Regions from separate parts of the Pectobacterium colocasium genome, predicted to be linked through region 1. Evidence: predicted binding sites of a transcription regulator. Region 1 holds the regulator's gene; each other region holds the start of a gene.

Region 1 (5,178 bases):
GCTCGCTTCCGCTGGAAGGTGTGCAGTTTCATCCTGAAAGCATCCTCAGCCAGCAAGGGCATCAACTTTTGGATAATTTCCTTAAAATTTAGTGAGATAGAAAGTTATTCTCTCCAGTAGCCGATTTAATATTGCCTGTAATTGATTTTTTATGCATATTTATTGACTATATTTTCATTCTAACGTGATGGATAGCAGAGTGAGGCAGCAAATGGCAGCAGAGCAGAAAGCAGTGACACGGGATACTCACGATAAAGTGATTTTGCCGGTTTATGCACCCGCGAAGTTTGTACCAGTGAAAGGTAAAGGGAGCCGCGTCTGGGATCAGGACGGCCGTGAGTATATTGATTTCTCCGGTGGCATTGCGGTTACGGCACTGGGTCATTGCCATCCTGCGTTGGTGAACGCATTGCAGCAGCAGGGTGAAAAGCTGTGGCACACCAGCAATATTTTCACCAACGAGCCTGCGCTACGCCTCGCCAGTAAATTGATTGATGCCACTTTTGCCGATCGCGTGTTTTTTGTTAACTCCGGCGCTGAAGCTAACGAAGCGGCGTTTAAGTTGGCACGTCACTATGCGGTTAAACGTCATAGCCCGTATAAAACCAAGATCATCGCCTTCTACAATGCGTTCCACGGCCGGACGTTGTTTACCGTTTCGGTTGGTGGACAGCCTAAATATGCCGATGGTTTCGGGCCTAAGCCTGCGGATATTGTCCATGTTCCTTTCAACGATCTGGCTGCGGTCAAAGCGGTGATGGACGATCACACTTGTGCCGTCGTGCTGGAGCCAATTCAGGGCGAGGGCGGCATTACACCGGCTACGGCTGAGTTTTTGCAAGGCGTTCGCGAGCTGTGCAATCAACACAAGGCGCTGCTGGTATTTGATGAAGTGCAGAGTGGGATGGGGCGTACCGGTAAATTATTCAGCTATATGCATTACGGTATTACGCCGGATATTCTCACCACCGCTAAAGCGCTGGGTGGCGGTTTCCCGATTAGTGCGATGCTGACGACGGAAGAGATCGCTTCTGCGATGACGGTGGGGGTACACGGAACCACCTACGGCGGCAACCCGCTGGCTTGTGCGGTGGCGGAAGCTGCGCTGGATATCATCAATACGCCGGAAGTGCTGTCAGGCGTCGCGGATCGGCACGATCGCTTTGTCAGTGAACTGGAGAAAATCAACCAGCAGTACGGCGTATTCGAGCAGGTTCGCGGCATGGGGCTCCTGCTGGGGGCAGAACTAAAACCGCAGTGGCATGGCCGCGCGGGTGAGTTTTTGGCTGCTGCAACGGCTCAGGGTCTGATGGTGCTGATGGCAGGGCCGAACGTCATCCGCTTTGTGCCGTCTTTGATCATTGATGAGGATGACATTGCGCAGGGGATGGAGAAGTTCGCCAACGCCGTCGCACAGGTTGTTAATGCAGCAAATTGATTACTCACTGAAAACGGTGTGATAGGAAAACGTAGAGAACGTTTTTCAACGCCGCTTGCGGCGGTCCGAAGGGTGGCGAGCAGGAAGCTCGCCATAAAAAAACGTAGGGAACGTTTTTCAACGCCGCTTGCGGCGGCCCAAAGGGTGGCGAGCAGGAAGCTCGCCATAAAAAAAGCGTGAGGCCGAGGCTTCACGCTTTTTTGTGGGTAGGGTACAGCGACAGGGATTTAGCGAGTGCCGTAAACGACAATCGTTTTACCGTGTGCCGAGATCAGGTTCTGGTCTTCTAACATTTTCAGAATGCGGCCCACGGTTTCACGCGAGCAGCCAACGATTTGCCCAATTTCCTGACGGGTAATTTTTATTTGCATGCCATCTGGATGCGTCATGGCATCAGGTTGTTTGGCCAGGTTGAGTAGAGTTTGAGCAATACGACCGGTCACATCAAGGAAGGCGAGGTTGCCGACTTTCTCTGAAGTCACCTGGAGTCTGCTTGCCATTTGCGCAGACAGACGCATGAGGATATCTGGGTTAACCTGAATGAGCTGGCGGAATTTTTTATAGGAAATTTCAGCCACTTCACAGGCGGTTTTTGCCCGCACCCAAGCGCTGCGTTCCTGACCTTCTTCAAACAGGCCGAGCTCGCCGATAAAATCGCCCTGATTGAGGTAGGAAAGGATCATTTCCTTGCCTTCTTCATCTTTGATTAGCACTGCGACAGAGCCTTTCACGATGTAGTAAAGCGTTTCTGCTTTTTCACCTTGGTGAATAAGCGTGCTCTTCGATGGATACTTGTGGATATGACAATGGGAAAGGAACCATTCGAGAGTTGGGTCTGTTTGCGGTTTGCCGAGAACCATTCGCTATCATCCTCTGTTGTAATTCACTGCGCAAATTACAGGGGTCAGAGTTCCCTGTACGGCGTGTTTAACTGCTCAAAAAAATAAAATTCAGTCTAGGCAGAATGACGTCAGGGAATATACTGGAACCACTGTACCCTTGATTTTCCGGTTGCTGCCTTGCCGCACCGTAAACGTGGCTGGGGTATGTCCGGCTACGTCATCATCTTCTTCGTTTCTGGGTTTGTCCAGAAAAGGTCTATTCTGTTTTCGTTTTAACACAGCTTTAAGGACGTGTCTTGTGTTGTCTCGCTTCAGCATGACAAAGCTCTGATTAACGCTGGTTTTTGTACAGTAACGGTATAAATTTTCAAAAAATTTTTAGTGGAGAGGCACCATGCAGGCACGGGTAAAATGGGTTGAAGGCTTAACGTTTTTGGGCGAATCCGCGTCAGGGCACCAGATATTGATGGACGGCAATTCCGGCGATAAAGCGCCCAGCCCGATGGAAATGGTGTTGATGTCTGTGGGGGGATGCAGCGCGATTGATGTGGTTTCGATTCTGCAAAAAGGCCGCAACGATGTGGCGGGCTGTGAAGTGAAACTGACGTCAGAGCGCCGGTCTGAAGCGCCGCGCTTATTTACCCATATCAATCTGCATTTTATCGTGACGGGGAAAGGGCTGACCGACAAAGCCGTTGAACGAGCTGTCGCCCTGTCGGCGGAAAAATACTGCTCTGTGGCATTGATGCTGGGCAAAGCCGTTGAGGTGACGCACAGCCACGAAATTAGAGTGTTGGGTTGATCCCTTCTTCTGGGCACGGTTCTGCCGTGCCCAGTCTGGCTTATTCGATGGTTTTCCCTTCCATTAACCGCTGCACCAGCGGTGCCATGATGAGCTCCATCGCCAGCCCCATTTTCCCGCCGGGAACGACCAACGTGTTGATGTGGGAGATAAACGATCCCTGCAACATGGCCAGCAGATAGGGATAGTCAATATTATCCAACCCCTGAAAGTGAATGACGACGAAGCTTTCATCCAGTGAGGGAATCGACTTGGCAGCAAACGGGTTGGAGGTGTCCACGGTGGGCACACGCTGGAAGTTGATGTGCGTACGGGAGAACTGCGGGGTGATGTAGGTGATGTAGTCTTCCATCGAACGGACGACGGAATCCATCACCGCTTCACGCGAGTGACCACGTTCATTGACATCACGAATCAGCTTTTGGATCCATTCCAGGTTGACGATCGGCACCACGCCGACGAGCAAATCGACATGCTGTGCCACGTCGTTTTGGTCGGTGACGACGCCGCCGTGCAGCCCTTCATAAAACAGGATATCGGTGGGTTCCGGCATCGGCTCCCACGGCGTGAAGGTTCCGGGAACCTGATTGTAGGGAATGGCTTCATCGTAGGTATGCAGATATTTACGCGTCTGGCCGCGTCCGTGCAGACCGTATTCGATAAACGACTGTTCCAGCAGGCTGAAGTCATTTGCTTCAGGACCGAAGTAGCTGATGTGGCGCCCTAAATCACGCGCTTTGCGAATGGCCATATCCATTTCCGGGCGGGTATAGCGGTGAAAACTGTCCCCTTCCAACTGGGCGGCGCGCAGGTCAAACTGTTGAAAAATCTTACGGAAGGCCAGACTGGTTGTTGTCGTTCCCGCCCCGCTGGAGCCGGTAACTGCAATAATCGGATGCTGATGTGACATAAGGCGCGTAACTCCGTGATCGTGATACACGCATCGGCTGAGAGCCCGCGCGCATCCTCAAAAATGACCTAAATTTTTATCATTGTTAGCATGTTTGGCGCATTCTTTCACGCCTTTCGGCATGCTCAATAAGGGGCATGTCCTCCTTCATTGAACTGGCCACGCGGCATAATATTGAGAGTCTCATGTAACTCTGACCACACCAACACCACCTCGCCTGATTTGAGCTGTGTGCGGATATCTTCCACTTTCTGCGCCAGCGACCGCTCCTGTTCGCCGTAATCGGTGCCTTCCCGCAGGACGAAAGATTCGATGATGTTATCCAGCGTTTCTGGATCGAGCTGTTGCCAGGGAATAATCACGCTATTCCTCCTGAGTGAAAAGTTCCTGAATAAAAAGTTCCTGAGTGAAACGCTCCTGAAGAGTCGCTGGCGTGGTCCAAAAACGGGCTAAGCCAGTTGGGAATGCGTTGTTCCAGCCACATTTCCGGTTTCAGCAACGTTCCACCAACGAAGCCGACATGCCCGCCGTGTTCTGTTAGCTGATATTCAATATTAGACGGTAACTGTGACAGATCGGGAATCACCTCTGACGTCATGAAAGGATCGTCCTTCGCATGGATGATGAGCAGCGGTTTGCGAATCTTAGGCAACAGCGGCAGGGCGCTACAGCGTTGATAGTAGTCGGCTGCATCGCGGAAGCCGTGGACACGTGAAGTAATGACGTCATCAAACTCTCGCAGTTGGCGAATTTGCTTCAACTGCGGCAACTGAATCGGCAGCGTGTCCGGGTAGGCCGCCAGCTTGCGGCCGGCGTTTTGCTTCAGCAGGCGTAGCAGGTAGTGCTGGTAGACGCGGGAGAAGCCTTGTTCCATTCGACGGCTACAGGGTTCGAGCATTAATGGCGCGGAGACAACCACGGCAGCCGACAAAGAACAGGCTTCGCCCTGCTGGGCAAGCAGGTAGGCCAGCATGTTGCCGCCGAGCGAAACGCCGATGGCGGCGGTAGGCACCTCGCCCAGCGTTTCTTGCATCCAGTGCAGAAAATAGCTGGCATCGCTGGTTTCACCAGAGTGATAAATACGTTTCATCCGGTTGGGCTTACCGCTGCATCCGCGAAAATGCATGATGACGGCCAGCCAGCCGCGTTGTTTACAGGCATGCAGCAGACCGTGGGCATAGGGGCT
Region 2 (5,178 bases), 360 kb from region 1:
ACGCGATCTTTCGCTTCAATCGTACCGTGCGGTACCGCGATCGATTCGCCCAGATAAGTAGAGGTCAGCTTTTCGCGCTCCAGCATCGCTTCAACATACTCAGGCTCGACGTAGCCGCCTTTCACCAATTGCTCACCGGCGAAACGAATTGCCTGCTCTTTCTCTGTCGCATGCTGATTCAGGAACACATTGCCCGCACCCAGTTGGAACAGGTTCGTCTGCGCATCGGCAGTTGCAGGGGCAGGCGTCGCCACGGCTTCAGGCTTCGCGGCACCCTGCGCAGCCACCAGACGAGCAGCCAGATCGCTATACAGGCCGCTATCAAGGAAGTTGGTCAGCGAAATATGCTGTGCCTGCGGTGCATGACGCATCGCGCGCTCGGTCAGGTCACGGTGCGTAATCACCAGATCAACATCGTCCGGCAGGCTATTGATCGCGCTGTTAGTCACCGAAATGTTGGTCAGCCCAGCGTCCTGCACTTTCTTGCGCAGCACGCCAGCACCCATCGCGCTGGAACCCATACCGGCGTCGCAGGCTACGATGATTTTACGCACGGTGCTCATATCGCCGCTGACACCAACGTTAGTCGCCGTGCCTTTAGAAGACGCTTTCATTTCCTGCATGCGGCGCGTTGCGTCGCTCAGGTCTTCTTCTTTTTGCTTGGTGCTTTTCAGCAGAATCGCCGACACGATGAAAGATACCGCAAAGGCCGCTGCAATGGCTGCGAGGTTAGCGAAGTAAGCGCCTTTTGGCGTCATCGCCAACACCGCCAGAATGGAGCCTGGAGACGCTGGAGAAACCAAACCGCCGCCCAGCACGCTCAGCGTAAATACGCCAGTCATCCCGCCCAGAATCACCGCAATAATCAGACGCGGATTCATCAGCACATACGGGAAGTAAATTTCATGAATCCCGCCCAGGAAGTGGATAATCGCCGCACCTGGCGCAGACTCTTTCGCATTACCACGACCGAAGAACATATAAGCCATCAACACGCCCATACCTGGGCCTGGGTTTGCTTCGATCAGGAAGAAAATAGACTTGCCGGTTTCCGTTGCCTGCTGAATGCCAAGCGGTGAGAAAATACCGTGGTTGATCGCGTTGTTCAGGAACAGAATTTTCGCCGGTTCAACGAAGATGGACGTAAACGGCAGCAGGTTGTTCTGGACCATCAGGTTAACGCCGGAAGCCAGTACCCGAGAGAAGACTTCAACCAGCGGACCAATCGCCAAAAATGCCAGAATTGCCAACAACATACCGATAATACCGGCAGAGAAATTGTTGACCAGCATTTCAAAGCCGCTCTTGATTTTACCGTCGACCATACGGTCAAAACGTTTGATCGCCCAGCCGCCCAATGGGCCGACGATCATGGCGCCGAGGAACATCGGGATATCGGTCCCGACGATCACACCCATCGTCGTAATTGCCCCCACCACGCCACCACGCTCACCGAATACCAGACGTCCGCCGGTATAACCAATCAGCAATGGCAGCAAATACGTAATCATCGGGCCGACGAGCTTCGCCAATGTTTCATTGGGAATCCAGCCGGTAGGAATAAACAGAGCGGTAATAATACCCCAGGCGATAAAGGCGCCAATATTGGGCATGACCATATTGCTGAGGAAGCGACCAAAGTTTTGCACTTTGATCTTAATATCTGGTGAAAGCATAAAAACACACCCCTATTGAAACGCGCTGACAATAAGAGCGCGTGGTAATTATCGTGAGACGGCGTGGCAATATGTGTTAGTTGCAGCGATGGTTAGCAACAACGACCGACAGCCTTATTTTTACCGAGATATCAGCAGTGACCAAAACCCCGGCTCTTATAGGCCTATCGGTTATCAAAACACCGATTGCTTCCGTCAGTATTACTGTATGCAGCGCGGACTCTAACACGCTGTTTTCATACCGCAACTCCACGGCAGTAACGTGACAAAAATCACACAACCACCCTACATCAACGATACAAATAGGTGATTTACTTCACAAAAAAACGTTAAAAATGAAAAACTAAACCAATTCCCAGACCAACACGGCCCTTTATATGTGATATAAGTCACACTTTAAAGACCTGTATTTGTTTTATTTATGTGATGTCACTCACAATTTATTTTTACCCCCCTCGCCTCTCATCGCCCTGTTATCCAGAATCCCTATCCGTAATAGCGCATCGCTAAAACATGAGAAAACGACGCGGCTAGGGAGAATTCACGCCATTTACCCCTCTGAGCGCATTCATTAAATTCTGCTGTTGCATGGGTAACGCCGCCACCATGCCGTTATATTGCGCCACCTGTTGTGGCGTACGGAATTGCACAGACGCACCATTGAACACGGCCTGATCGCCCTGAGCCTGAAGGAAATCGCCGATCTGAGTCAGACTCTGTGCAAAAGCAATCGCATTCGGAATAGCGGGTAACAGCGCGTTAGTTGGCTGTATTACCGTGCGTGCATACAGCCGCTCATAGGGTATCTGTACCTCTTCAGGCTGTTTTAGCATCCGGTGGGCATTGTCCGCCTGTACTTTCGCCGCCTGCACATGCTGGCTCAGCAGGTTCATTGCCCCGATAGATTGCCGAAGGCCATCGCGCTGTGTCAGATAGTCTTTAGGGACGCGGATACGGGAAATTTGCCCCAGCATCGGCGTCAAACTGCCGGATATCGCCTGATTAAACTGCTGAGAAAAGGTGGTTAAGATCGCGTAATCGTTGGCAAAATTGCCAAAATTCTTCTTTTGCTCTTCCGTCAATGTCGGCAGCTTCCCACCCTGCTGCGACTGCGCGCTTTGCAGGAACGCAATGAATGCCTTCCGCTGCTCCGCCTCGCTGTCACCACAGGCAGCCAGCTGCAATGCCGCCAGAATAACCAGAACCGGCAGCAGCCAGCGTGAACGGTACATCATCAGCCTTCTCATTCCCTACTCCTGTTATGCTTACTGCCCCGCCAGCCGTGCTTTACTCGGACAAAAACACGCTAAATGACTTCGCCTAATACCGCTCCACTTTAGCCAGACCATGCTGATTGCCGGGGAACGGTGAAGCGGCATTCATAAATAATTTTACCTGTTCCAGTAACTGCCACATATACCGGCACTGATGGTTACGCGTTATCGTTTCGTGTAACGACAACCACAGCAACTCGATTGGATTTAGCCACGGCGAATACGTGGGCAGGAACAACAACCGGAACTTCGTATTTTTTTCCAGCCACTTTTTCACCTTGTGGCTTTTATGAATGATGTAATTATCAACGACCAGCGTAATGGTTTTCGCTCGCCGATATGTCCGCCGTAATGTCTCTAACAGCTTGATAAATAAATCAGAACACTTTTTACTGCCGCCAACGTAATGGACTCGTCCCGTATCCGAATGCAGTGCCCCTGCCAGATAATACTTTTGGTTCTGTCCCGGCGTAGTAATACGTTTCTGTTGCCCTTTGAGCATCCAGTCTGCACCGATTTTCGGGTTCAGGTCGATATCTACTTCATCCTGATAAAATACCGGATGGTTCGTCTGCTTCTGGGAGACGGCCTGTTCGATGGCGAGTCGCTTTTCCTCATAATGCGGGTCTTTGATTTTCAGTGTTGGCGCGGCTCTGCGCCAGACAATACCCGCTCGTCTCAGATAGCGATGTAACGTGGAAGGATGAAGCGTCACGTTAAAAAGCCGGTTAATGATAAGTGCCAACAACTCGGTACTCCAGCGGGAGCGCAGCCAGCCAAAATCCTGAGGAGAGCGTTTAATAAGAAGCGGTAGCATATGCAGGATATCAGCGACTGGCCAGCGCGGTGCTCGTCCGGCTTTGAGGCTCTTTAGACCTTCAACACCATGTAAAGTAAACCAATTTATCCATCTTCCAACCGATGAGCGGGCCGCACAAAGCAGTCTGGCAACGTCGGTGACAGTCATTCCCCGATGCAGCATCAGTATGGCGATGAGTCGTCTGGAGTAATTTTTATCATGTGTCTGTTGGGCTTCTTTACGCATTAGTCGTCGTTCTTCATCAGGGATTGCTGCTATGATCGGCATCGCTCAGTCCGGTTGGTGATTTGTTTTGATTTGGCGATTGATCAGATCGCATAACTCGGACTGAGTTCCCTTCAAGTGATCTACTATTTGGCAAAGTTATTTAGCGACGGATTTTCCATGACAAGATTTTCTACGACATAAGCATAGTCGAATCAGTCTGGCTGTGCAGGAAAGGTCAGATCTGACGTTCAAAAGAAATAAAAACCAATATGGTTATTGTTTAATCATAAACATATTATTAAAATTGCGTTTCATATCGCATTTTTCATCCTAATAATAACGAACACCTAAAAGATGAGGTTACTCGATAGTATGAAAAAATGATTACATAATTTAATAATTATCAAGCTAATTAAAATGCAATTTACTGCCTTAACTAAAAAGTGCCTCCTTTAGCACTATAGCTTCATTTTTATCTTATTTTTAACAAACGGACGATTTGACTACTCTATGCTTAATATATTACCACTTGAAACATGGCTTTTTATTGCTGTGATCCTTGCCTACTTCATCTATAGCAATCAGAATTTTACCGAGAAGAAAGCTCATGAATCACCAGGAATCCTCATTACTATAGGGATATTGGCAACCTTTCTGGGCATTGCGTTAGGCTTGGCATCATTCGATATGAATGATGTAGAAAATAGCCTACCTAAGTTGATTAATGGCATAAAAACCGCATTTTGGGCCTCTGTTGTGGGTGTCGCTTGCGCATTAATTATAAAATGGCGCTATGCTTTCCGTGGTGTAAGAACAAAAAACAACCAACCAACACCAACAGACTCCACAATTGACGATATTGTTCAACACCTGCAGCTTTCTACAGAATCAATTGGACGATTGCATTATGCTATCGCAGGAAATGAAGACGCATCTTTGCTGACACAGTTAAAATTAATGCGTGGAGATCAAAACGATAAGCTAACCAATATCCATAATGCATTCATTGAATTCTCGAGAAATCAAACTGAAAACAACTCAAAAGCATTAATTGAAGCATTAAAAGAAGTTATTCATGATTTTAATGAAAAAATTGGTGAACAATTTGGCGACAATTTCAAACAGTTAAATGAAGCTGTCGGTAAAATAAATGAGTGGCAGCAGCAATACAGCCTACAAATACGAGAGATGATTGAGCAAC
Region 3 (5,178 bases), 1.1 Mb from region 1:
ACAGCATTTTAACGTTCTGACCATGCTGGCTGAGCGCTATGCTGTTTTAGTTGTCGCCAATGACCGCGACAGCGGAGACTTCCAGCATCATCCCAACGGACGGGAGGCTATGTACCGTGATGGTTGTGCTGGCAGGAAAATTGCCGTCTGGCCAGAACTCACGACGAATAGGGCGTAACGGCTCTAATAATCTCGGATCGGTCAGGTATACCGTAATATTAACGACGTCCTTAATGCTTCCCCCAGCCCTCTTGGCAATGGCATCGATGCTACGAAAGATGACTCTCGCCTGGCCTTCAAAATCCCCGGCCATCGATTTGCCTTGCTCGTTGTATAAACCGTCTTGACCTGATATCCAAACTGTCTTACCGCCTTCGGTTACTACGCCCGGTGAAATACCAAATTTCTGGGTTTCATCCGTTTTCAAATAATCACGTGCGAACGTCGAGGGTGAGATGATGATCAGCAATGCGGTCAGGCAGGCTAGGGAAAAGTGTCGTTTCATGTGTGCTCCTTGCAGTAATGAATCAGGTCTTTATCTGTTTGTTGCGAAATTGTAAAAATGCAACGTGGTTATGTTTAGCACAGCAATGACGGAAACAAAAATACGTTTTTCAGGAAAGGACTCTAGCGAGTAGATGCTGGTTGCTGTTATGCCGATCTTTTGTTTCTGGTGGCGAAGATAACGTGGCGCAATAAAAAAGCAGGTAAGTTGCCTTACCTGCTTTATCACGTTCTTCGTGAAGAGAATGAGAACGTCTGTTCTTATTTAGCACGCATCGTTTTTAGAACGCATCGTTTTTAGAACGCATAGTTGAAGTTCACGCCGTACAGCCAGGCTTTACCTTTGGAGCTGAACGTGTAGCTTGGCGAACCTGCTCTATCAGAGATAGGTTCGCTGATATCAACTTGCTTACCGTGCATGTAGGATACGCCAACATCCACAGACGCGTCTTTATTAAAGGCATAGGTGGTACCTGCACTCAGCCAGAAACGATCCTGATCCGGGATGGAAATAGAACGTTTGTCGGCTGGGACCGGGCTGTCATCAAACGCGATACCGCCGCGGAACGTCCAGTTATCGTCGTGATAGTAGGTGGTACCGAGTGCGATACGGTAAGCATCACGGAAGCTTTCATCTTTATGGAACAGAGTCTGGCCGTTGCTACCCGTCGCTTTCAGTTCCTGGAATTGGCTCCAACTGGTATAGGCCAGGCTGTAGTGCACTGCCCACTTCGGTGCTACGCGATGGTAGGCTGAGGCCTCCCACATCTCTGGTAGATTGAGCGTTAGCTTGCCAGGAATCTTAGCACCACCCGTACCGTTCAATGCTGTTACTGCTGTTGGGAGGTTGTTGCTGTAATCGCCGTTAAAGTCGATATCGACTTTAGAACGATAGGTCAGACCGAAGCGGTTATTTTCGTCCACTTCATACAGAATACCGGCGTTCCAGCCGTATCCCCATTCTTTACCTTCCAGACGAGCTATTTCTGAAGAAGGACCAGCGACGACCCCTTGTAACCCACCAGCTGCGGTAGGCACATTTGCCAATTCACCTGCCCGGCGAACAATCTTGGCATCAGCATAGACAGCATTGACACCCAGACCGAAGCTGAAATGCTGGTTAAGACGGTAGGCGGCGCTCAGATTCAGGTTTGACGTTATCAGGTCGGTTTGCCCGCCAATGGAACCTGCGGCATAGGTATCGTTGAACTCTGTTGCTAAGCCATAGTTAGTGGTGGCAGAAGCGCCGATTGCCCACTGTTCATTAAGCGGCATGATAAAATGCAGGTTCGGTACCCAGGCGTGCGGAGCGATATTTTTGGCACTGGTATTTTGCCCTGTCAGAGAGTTTTTCCCCTGAACATCAATATCCGGGTTGATATAGGTGACGCCACCGGAGAATGACGGGCGGTCAAACATGGTCATGGTCGCTGGGTTACGACTGCCGGAGGCCGCATTGTCGGCTACGGCACCTTCACCAGAAAATGCACGGCCCAGACCCGATGAGGAGTATTCATTTAGCTGGAAACCAGCTGCTGACACATTTGCTGAGAACAGTGCCACCGCAACAGCAATTGTGGATTGTTTGAACAGGTTTTTCTGGCTCATGACCAAAACCTCTTTATATGCTTGTTATTTAACGTTGTTACACGGGGTAACAAGGGACGCGCATTGTAGGGGGCGCACTCAGCCTGACAAATCAGACCAGTTGCCAAAGTATAAGTTGGGAATACGATAATGTTGCATTCGTGTATTAAGAATATTTCCAAAATGATGCAAAATTTAGATCTGCTTAACGTTTTGGTTAATTTGTGTGAAGAGATATTACTCGGTTTTTACTACCGCATAACACCTTAATGTGATTGATATCACTAAAATTCCTGGCTGGCATGAAGTGCTGGTACTGCTTTGGGATGAGGGAGTAAAATATAAGGAAGATAGAAAATATTTGAACTGGATCAAATCTCCCGCGTCTTAAGTCCTAAGAGGAAAGTATTATGACGAACGTAATCAACAAATGCAGTGCTGAGGAAACCGCAGCCTGCTGCTGTGTCGATGTCGGCACAATTATGGATAACACCGATTGCACGGCGTCTTACAGCAAAGTTTTCGGCGATCGTTCTGATGCGGAAGCGGCGCTGACCGCTCTGACGGCAAAAGCGCGTGCGGTAGAGTCCGAACCTTGCGACATCGTCAGCACATTGGAAGACGTAGACGGTGGCGTTAAGCTGGACATCGATTTTACGTTCAGCTGTCAGGCTGAAACGATGATTTTCCAGCTCGGCCTGCGTTAATTTTTGTCCCGGCAGGAGCCTTCTGTGGCTTCTGCCCGTCACGGTTTCCTCTGACGTCTTACCTCGCTTCTATCCCTTCTGTTGTGGCTATTTCTTCACTTTTGTTCGCGGCTACCCCACGCTCTTCACACTTTTGTGTTGCGCGCCTTTGCGTAATGTAACCATCTGGTTAACAATGAAATCAGGTCTGACCTGTTGTGCTCGCAATTTATTTTTGGCTAACGGAAGTATTTTTGGTTAACGGGAGTATTTTCGGTTAACAGGAGCGTTTATGAGTGAGGTATTACCTCTGATAACCCGCCGTGGCGATCGCATTGCGTTCGTGAGCGGATTACGCACCCCATTTGCCCGGCAGGCAACGGCCTATCATGGCGTACCCGCCCTCGAATTAGGGAAGCTCGTCACCAGTGAATTACTGGTTCGCACGGGTATCGATCCTGCATTGATCGAACTATTGGTGTTCGGGCAGGTGGTCCAAATGCCCGAGGCGCCGAATATCGCCAGAGAGATCGTGCTCGGTACGGGGATGAGCGTACATACCGATGCCTACAGCGTGTCGCGCGCCTGTGCCACCAGTTTTCAGGCGGTCGCCAACGTGGCAGAAAGTATTATGGCGGGTACGGTGGAAGTCGGTATTGCCGGCGGCGCGGATTCCTCTTCCGTGCTGCCTATTGGTGTCAGCAAAGCGCTGGCCAGAACGCTGGTGGATATGAACAAAGCCAGAACGCTGGGCCAGAAGTTGAAACTGTTAAGCGGTCTGCGCCCGAAAGACCTGCTGCCGGTTGCGCCTGCCGTGGCGGAGTATTCCACCGGGTTGCGCATGGGTGATACCGCGGAACAGATGGCAAAAACCTACGGCATCACGCGTGAAGAGCAGGATGAACTGGCGCACCGTTCGCACAAACTGGCGGCACAGGCTTGGGAGTCCGGGGTGCTGCGCGATGAAGTGATGACGGCTTACGTCCCACCGTATGAGAAAGCGCTAAGCGAAGATAACAATGTGCGCCATGATTCCGCACTGGAGCAGTATTCCCGTTTACGCCCGGCGTTCGATCGCCGACATGGTTCGGTCACGGCGGCTAACAGTACGCCGCTGACGGATGGCGCGGCGGCCGTTTTAATGATGAGTGAATCCAAGGCTAAAAGTCTGGGACTCACGCCGCTAGGCTACCTGCGCAGCTATGCATTCAGCGCCATTGGCGTACAGCGTGATATGTTGCTGGGGCCGGCTTATGCTTCTCCGCTTGCGTTGGCAAGGGCTGGCGTGGCACTGGCTGATTTGACGCTCATTGATATGCATGAGGCTTTTGCCGCCCAGACTCTGGCCAACCTCAAACTGTTTGCCAGCGATGAGTTCGCACGCACCCAGTTGGGCAGACATGCCGCGCTGGGTGAAGTAGACCGCGCAAAATTCAACGTGCTGGGCGGCTCTATTGCCTATGGTCATCCCTTTGCCGCTACCGGCGCGAGGATGATTACCCAAACGCTGAATGAATTGCGCCGTCGCGGCGGCGGGCTGGGATTAACCACGGCCTGCGCGGCGGGTGGGCTGGGCGTGGCAATGGTACTGGAGGTGACGCCATGAACGATCAACAGCCTTTCCCTACCGTAACGGAAAGCTCCTCGGCCTTTTCTCTCACTATTCGGCCAGACAACATTGGCGTGATCGGCATTGATGTGCCCGGCGAGAAGGTGAACACGCTAAAAAGCGAATTTGCGCAGCAGATTCTCTCCGTCTTTGAGCAGGCGCGACAGCATGCGACGCTCAGGGGGCTGATTCTGATTTCCACCAAACCTGACTCGTTTATCGCTGGTGCGGATATCACCATGTTGGATCAGTGCAGCAGTGCTGAACAGGCAGAAAATTTGGCGAAGCAAGGGCAGGAAACGTTCGATCAGATTGCTGCACTGCCGTTCCCCGTGGTGGCTGCGATTCACGGTGCCTGTCTGGGCGGTGGTCTGGAACTGGCATTAGCCTGCGATTATCGCGTTTGCTCGCTGGATGAAAAGACGGTATTGGGGCTACCGGAAGTGCAGCTTGGGCTTATTCCCGGTTCAGGCGGTACGCAGCGGTTGCCACGCTTAATTGGTCTGGATAGCGCGCTGGATCTCATTCTAACCGGCCGTCATCTCCGCGCGAGTCAGGCGTTACGACAGGGGCTAGTTGATGAAGCTGTCCCGCACGATATCCTGCTGGAGACCGCGGTAGAGATCCTCAAAAAAGGAAAACGCAAAGCCGTGCCGCTGGGCTGGCGTTCACGCCTGTTGAGCAGTCCAGGCATTCGCCATCTGCTTTTCAAGATGGTGAAGCGCAAAACCCGTGCGAAAACACACGGCAACTATCCGGCTACCGAAAAGATTATTCAGGTGGTGCGCCGGG
Region 4 (5,178 bases), 2.0 Mb from region 1:
TGACTCGCCCAGACCAGTAATGCGGATATCGCTGATGTCGCCGATGTTGAAATAGGTGTGCAGCGCGCTGGTAATGCTGTAATCACCTTGTGCTTCCAGCTCAATGCCGCACTCTTTGCCCAGCTTGAAGCGGGCGATGAGCGTGAATTCATGCGGCCAGCTCTTACGCGTTTCTTCATTGTCTCGCAGCGTGAATGTGAGCTGCACACCGTGCTCATCTTCGCTGTGAGCGGTAAATTCCCACGGCAGCAGGCGGGCGAAACCATGGTTAGGCTCGGCGAAAGGGCCAAACCAAGGGAAGCAGATCGGTACACCGCCGCGAATCGCAACGTGATGAGTAAAAGGCGTATTGTCACTCAGCCAGAGTACCGGCTCTTCATTAGTTGGCTGCCAACTGAGTAAGTGTGCCCCTTGTAATGCCACTGCCGCACGCACTTCAGGATGGTCAACGACGACGATAGGGAGTTGGTCCAACTGACGCTGGCTGAGGGTGGCGCTAATTTGTTTTGTGACGGGGAGTGAGAAAATTGTGTTATGCATGATAGTGCCTTTTTTTGATTGTTTTTCGTAGTAAAAAGAAATCTGCAAGTAACAATAAAAAAGGGCGACATCATGTCGCCCTTTTTTCACCGAATCATCGCTGACACTTATTTAGAAATGTGAGCAATCAGATCCAGAACTTTATTTGAGTAACCCGTTTCGTTGTCGTACCAGGAAACCAGTTTCACAAAGTTATCGCTCAGTGCGATACCCGCTTTCGCATCAAATACGGAAGTCAGTTTTTCGCCGTTGAAATCGGTAGAAACCACTTCGTCTTCGGTGTAGCCCAGCACGCCTTTCAGCTCGCCTTCAGAAGCAGATTTGATTGCTGCACAGATTTCTTTGTAAGTAGCTGGTTTTTCCAGACGTGCAGTCAGGTCAACAACAGAAACGTTAGGGGTAGGAACGCGGAACGCCATACCAGTCAGTTTGCCGTTCAGCTCAGGAATAACTTTACCTACTGCTTTAGCAGCACCGGTAGAAGATGGGATGATGTTCTGTGCTGCGCCGCGGCCGCCGCGCCAGTCTTTGTGAGACGGGCCATCAACGGTTTTCTGCGTTGCAGTGGTTGCGTGAACGGTGGTCATCAGTGCTTCAACGATACCGAAGTTGTCGTTGATAACTTTTGCCAGCGGAGCCAGACAGTTAGTGGTGCAAGAGGCGTTAGAAACGATGTCCTGACCTGCGTAAGCTTTGTGGTTTACGCCCATAACGAACATTGGGGTGTCATCTTTAGATGGACCAGTCAGAACGACTTTCTTCGCACCAGCAGCGATGTGCTTACGTGCAGTTTCGTCAGTCAGGAACAGGCCAGTTGCTTCAGCAACGACATCAACGTTAACTTCGTTCCACTTCAGGTTTGCAGGATCGCGCTCGGCGGTAACACGAATGGTTTTGCCGTTAACAACCAGGTGGCCATCTTTAACTTCAACGGTGCCGTTGAAACGACCATGAGTTGAGTCGTACTTCAGCATATACGCCATGTAATCAGCGTCCAACAGGTCGTTGATTGCAACGATCTCGATGTCAGAACGTTCTTGTGCAGCGCGGAAAACAATACGGCCGATACGGCCAAAACCGTTGATACCTACTTTGATAGTCATATATTCCACCAGCTATTGGTTTGTGAATAAAAGGTTGGTTGTAAAATTACAAAAACCTTGCTGAGCGTCAAGCGGAATCGTGTCAATAGTTGCTGTAAGTCAAACCTATGACCAATCTTTGCGCAAAAACCGCTCGAGCCTGTAACTAAGTAACATCTAAGACTGATATGAGGGCGGAATGCATCATATAAAGCCTGCGTTGTCTCAATATGTGATGCTCATCACAATTAAATATTCATGCTGATAACATTCCTAATATTAGGCCAGAACGGCCTGTTAGGTTGTTAATTTTTTGTTATAATCAATGATTAATTGAATTGATAACACCCGCTGTGAGACTTCCATGACTAACGACTCTGCTTCGCATACCCCGTCCGATAATACTGAACTGACAGAGATGCAGCGCTATGTCACCCAGCAACGCGGCACAGAGCCCGCGTTTTCAGGCAAACTGCTGCATAACAAGCGCACCGGCGTTTATCACTGCTTGTGCTGTCAGGCTCCGCTGTTTTACTCCGACAGTAAATATGACTCCGGCTGTGGCTGGCCGAGCTTCGATCAGCCCGTTTCCTCAGAAGCGATTCGCTATCTGGAAGATGATTCACACAATATGCGCCGTATTGAGATCCGCTGTGGGCAGTGCGATGCGCATCTGGGGCACGTTTTCCCTGATGGTCCGAAAACCACGGGCGAGCGCTATTGCGTAAATTCTGCTTCGCTGAGCTTTATCGATGACGTTGATGGCGAGCGCGTTGACGGGTAATCTGAGTGAGATGAATAGGGCATGGCAGGCTGGTACTGCATAGCTTTAAACGATTCAGCTATCAAGCATTCCTGTAAATACAAACGTTTCTGTAAATGCAAACGTTCCTGTAAATACAAGTGCCCCTGTCAATAACAGAACTCAGTAAGAATAACGCTGACCTTTTTCGGAGCAGAAACCGGATATGGAACTCAATGATCTGATCGACGCGATGACGCCAGAAATTTACCAGCGGTTAGTCACGGCGGTAGAGCTGGGCAAATGGCCAGACGGTGTCGCGTTGACGGCTGAACAGAAAGAAAACTGCCTGCAAATGGTGATGATGTGGCAGGCTCGTCATAATGAACAGGCTGAGCACATGACGATTGGCACTAATGGCGAAATTGTGATGAAGAGTAAGCAGGAACTGAAGCGCGAGTTTAACATCGCTGATGCTATTGTTACGTTGAAGCCCGACGCCTAACGCGTAAGCAGGCAGCCTCATCGGCTGCCGTAATGCAGGGCGACAGTGACGCTGACTAGTGTGCGGAAGGCAGTGTAGCAAGGAACTGCGTCATATCCGTCAGTGTCGCCCCGCGCTGTACCATTTCCCGTAATGCAGATTCGCTGTCGTCGGGCAAAAGATTCAGGCCCCGACAACCATCCACTAATATTTCGGTGTGATAACCCAGCGCAATGGCATCCCACACGCTGAACTTGACGCAATAATCTGTCGCCAGCCCAAGAATCGTCAAATGGGTGATATGGTTGGCATGTAGCCAGTCATCCAATTCTGTTTTTACCCGATGCCCGTTATCGAAAAAAGCGCTATAGCTATCGATCTCTGGCTGAGTCCCTTTTTGTACGATCCACTGAATGGCCGACTGATTAAGTGCGGGGTGGAAATCAGCACCAGCGGTTCCCTGCACGCAATGAACCGGCCACCAGATCTGCGGCCATCCGTTTAACTCGCCGATTTCTCCAACCTTGGTATTTGCATTAACGGCAAAGCAGCCGTGATTCTCGGGATGCCAATCCTGACTGGCGATCACGGTAACGCCAGCGGCCACGCAGGCCTCAATCGCACGGTTGGCAACCGCAATGACCTGATCGCCTTCATTAACGGCCAATGCGCCGCCGGGACAAAAATCATTTTGTAAATCAACTAATAGCAATGCTTTTTTCATTACCGACTCCGTGATTGACTCAATCTTTATCGCTCAATTCCCCATGCAGGTTCTGCTGCATCAAATGGCGAATTTCATCGGCGCTTAAGTCCTGCTGGCTCAATAAATAATGCAGTTTAGTCAGTGCAGCTTCAACGGTCATGTCAAAGCCACTGATCACGCCTGCATGCGCCAGCGCATTACCTGTCGCATAGCCGCCCATGTTCACACGACCGGAAATGCACTGTGTTAGATTGACGACCACAATGCCGCGTGCGGAGGCTTCGCGTAATTCGTGCAGCAGGCCGGGGCTTTGCGGCGCGTTGCCAACACCGTAGGAACGCAGGATAAGCGCCTTTACCGGCTGACGGAGGAAATTACTGATGACATCGGCAGAAATGCCAGGGTAAATCGTAATCACCCCGATAGGCTGTGGCGTTATGTGATGTACTTTTAGCGGTGGGCAGTTGCTGCATTCCACGGTGGGCGCCAGTCGACGAATATGAATACCGGCTTCCAGCAGTGGCGGATAATTAGGGGAAGCGAAAGCATCAAAACCATCCGCATGGGCTTTGGTGGTGCGATTGCCGCGTAGCAGCTTGTTATTGAAGAAGAGAGCGACTTCATTAATCGGATGATTAGCCGCAACGTATAGCGCATTCAGCAGGTTGGTCTGGCCGTCCGAGCGTAATTCTGCCAATGGAATTTGTGACCCTGTCACGATAACCGGCTTGGCCAGATTTTCCAGCATAAATGAGAGCGCAGAAGCGGTGAACGCCATCGTGTCAGTACCATGCAGAATCACGAAACCGTCGTAATCATCGTAGTGATCTTGAATATCGTCCGCAATGGATTGCCAGTCTGCTGGCGTCATGTCGGAGGAGTCGATCAACGGGTCATATTCATGAATCGTGAACGATGGCATCTCTTCACGATGGAATTCGGGCATGTTTGCCAACTGCTGTTGTAAATGACCGGATACCGGGACATAGCCATTAGCAGAACGCTGCATACCGATGGTGCCGCCCGTGTAGGCGACATAAATGGATTTCTTTCGCATGGTGGTGTGAGTAAGGAGTAAACCAAAAATTATAGAGGGAAAAACAGCCCGATAATACTATCATAAGCAATGACTATTACCGGGCTATACCCGTCATACTTCAAGCTGCTTGTGCGTTGGCAATACTCGGCTCATTTCTGAGCCTCGCCCTGAAGGGCGGCCGCAAGCGGCGTTCAAATCGGCTAAGCCGATTTGTCCTTACTCACCCCAGTCACTTACCTGTGTAAGCTCCTGGGGATTAATGAGCTTCATAAATGAAGCTCACCCTTCGGGCCAGCGCTAGCGCTGTTCAAATCGGTAAGACCGATTTGTCGTTCGGTTGCCGCCTTCACGCAACCCGAATTATTTAGGGTATATATGTGCGCTTACTGTAAACGCTACCGGACTTCTCCGCAGTTGAGGCAAAATGCGTACCGGTTCTGCGGGTCGTTTAGGTTATTCATGATAGACGGTTGTGAGCGTACAGCTTCTGCCAACTGGGCGACCGGTGCCGGCAACATAGACTGAACGGCAACGGGCAGCAGGGCGTAAACGGAAGCGTTCACCTGATTCAGCATTGTGTCGAAC

Evidence for each region. Region 1 encodes CRP, which controls carbon source genes, mostly activating them, when cyclic AMP is high. Its sites were predicted from a motif close to ATGTGANNNNNNTCACAT; they were not measured.
Region 2: a site for CRP is predicted at 1,937-1,954, ahead of LCF41_RS21435 (PTS mannitol transporter subunit IICBA). Genes of this name have one in related genera too.
Region 3: a site for CRP is predicted at 2,361-2,378, ahead of fadL (long-chain fatty acid transporter FadL). Genes of this name have one in related genera too.
Region 4: a site for CRP is predicted at 1,853-1,870, ahead of msrB (peptide-methionine (R)-S-oxide reductase MsrB). Genes of this name have one in related genera too.

The regions. Positions count from the first base shown of each region.
Region 1 is NZ_CP084032.1:4,386,154-4,391,331, reverse strand. Features, by position in the region: gene LCF41_RS19895 (aminodeoxychorismate synthase component II) at 1-92, shown strand, start outside; gene argD (bifunctional acetylornithine/succinyldiaminopimelate transaminase) at 212-1,438, shown strand; gene crp (cAMP-activated global transcriptional regulator CRP) at 1,666-2,298, opposite strand; gene LCF41_RS19880 (OsmC family protein) at 2,675-3,082, shown strand; gene LCF41_RS19875 (phosphoribulokinase) at 3,123-3,992, opposite strand; gene LCF41_RS19870 (YheU family protein) at 4,118-4,354, opposite strand; gene LCF41_RS19865 (hydrolase) at 4,351-5,178, opposite strand, start outside.
Region 2 is NZ_CP084032.1:4,741,949-4,747,126, forward strand. Features, by position in the region: gene LCF41_RS21435 (PTS mannitol transporter subunit IICBA) at 1-1,676, opposite strand, end outside; gene LCF41_RS21440 (DUF3053 domain-containing protein) at 2,207-2,923, opposite strand; gene LCF41_RS21445 (IS630 family transposase) at 2,997-4,037, opposite strand; gene LCF41_RS21450 (hypothetical protein) at 4,488-5,178, shown strand, end outside.
Region 3 is NZ_CP084032.1:3,309,266-3,314,443, reverse strand. Features, by position in the region: gene LCF41_RS15040 (RidA family protein) at 47-505, opposite strand; gene fadL (long-chain fatty acid transporter FadL) at 802-2,112, opposite strand; gene LCF41_RS15030 (YfcZ/YiiS family protein) at 2,502-2,798, shown strand; gene fadI (acetyl-CoA C-acyltransferase FadI) at 3,070-4,383, shown strand; gene fadJ (fatty acid oxidation complex subunit alpha FadJ) at 4,380-5,178, shown strand, end outside.
Region 4 is NZ_CP084032.1:2,390,812-2,395,989, forward strand. Features, by position in the region: gene LCF41_RS10750 (D-hexose-6-phosphate mutarotase) at 1-540, opposite strand, end outside; gene gapA (glyceraldehyde-3-phosphate dehydrogenase) at 648-1,643, opposite strand; gene msrB (peptide-methionine (R)-S-oxide reductase MsrB) at 1,987-2,406, shown strand; gene LCF41_RS10765 (YeaC family protein) at 2,591-2,869, shown strand; gene pncA (bifunctional nicotinamidase/pyrazinamidase) at 2,925-3,572, opposite strand; gene ansA (asparaginase) at 3,592-4,611, opposite strand; gene sppA (signal peptide peptidase SppA) at 4,989-5,178, opposite strand, start outside.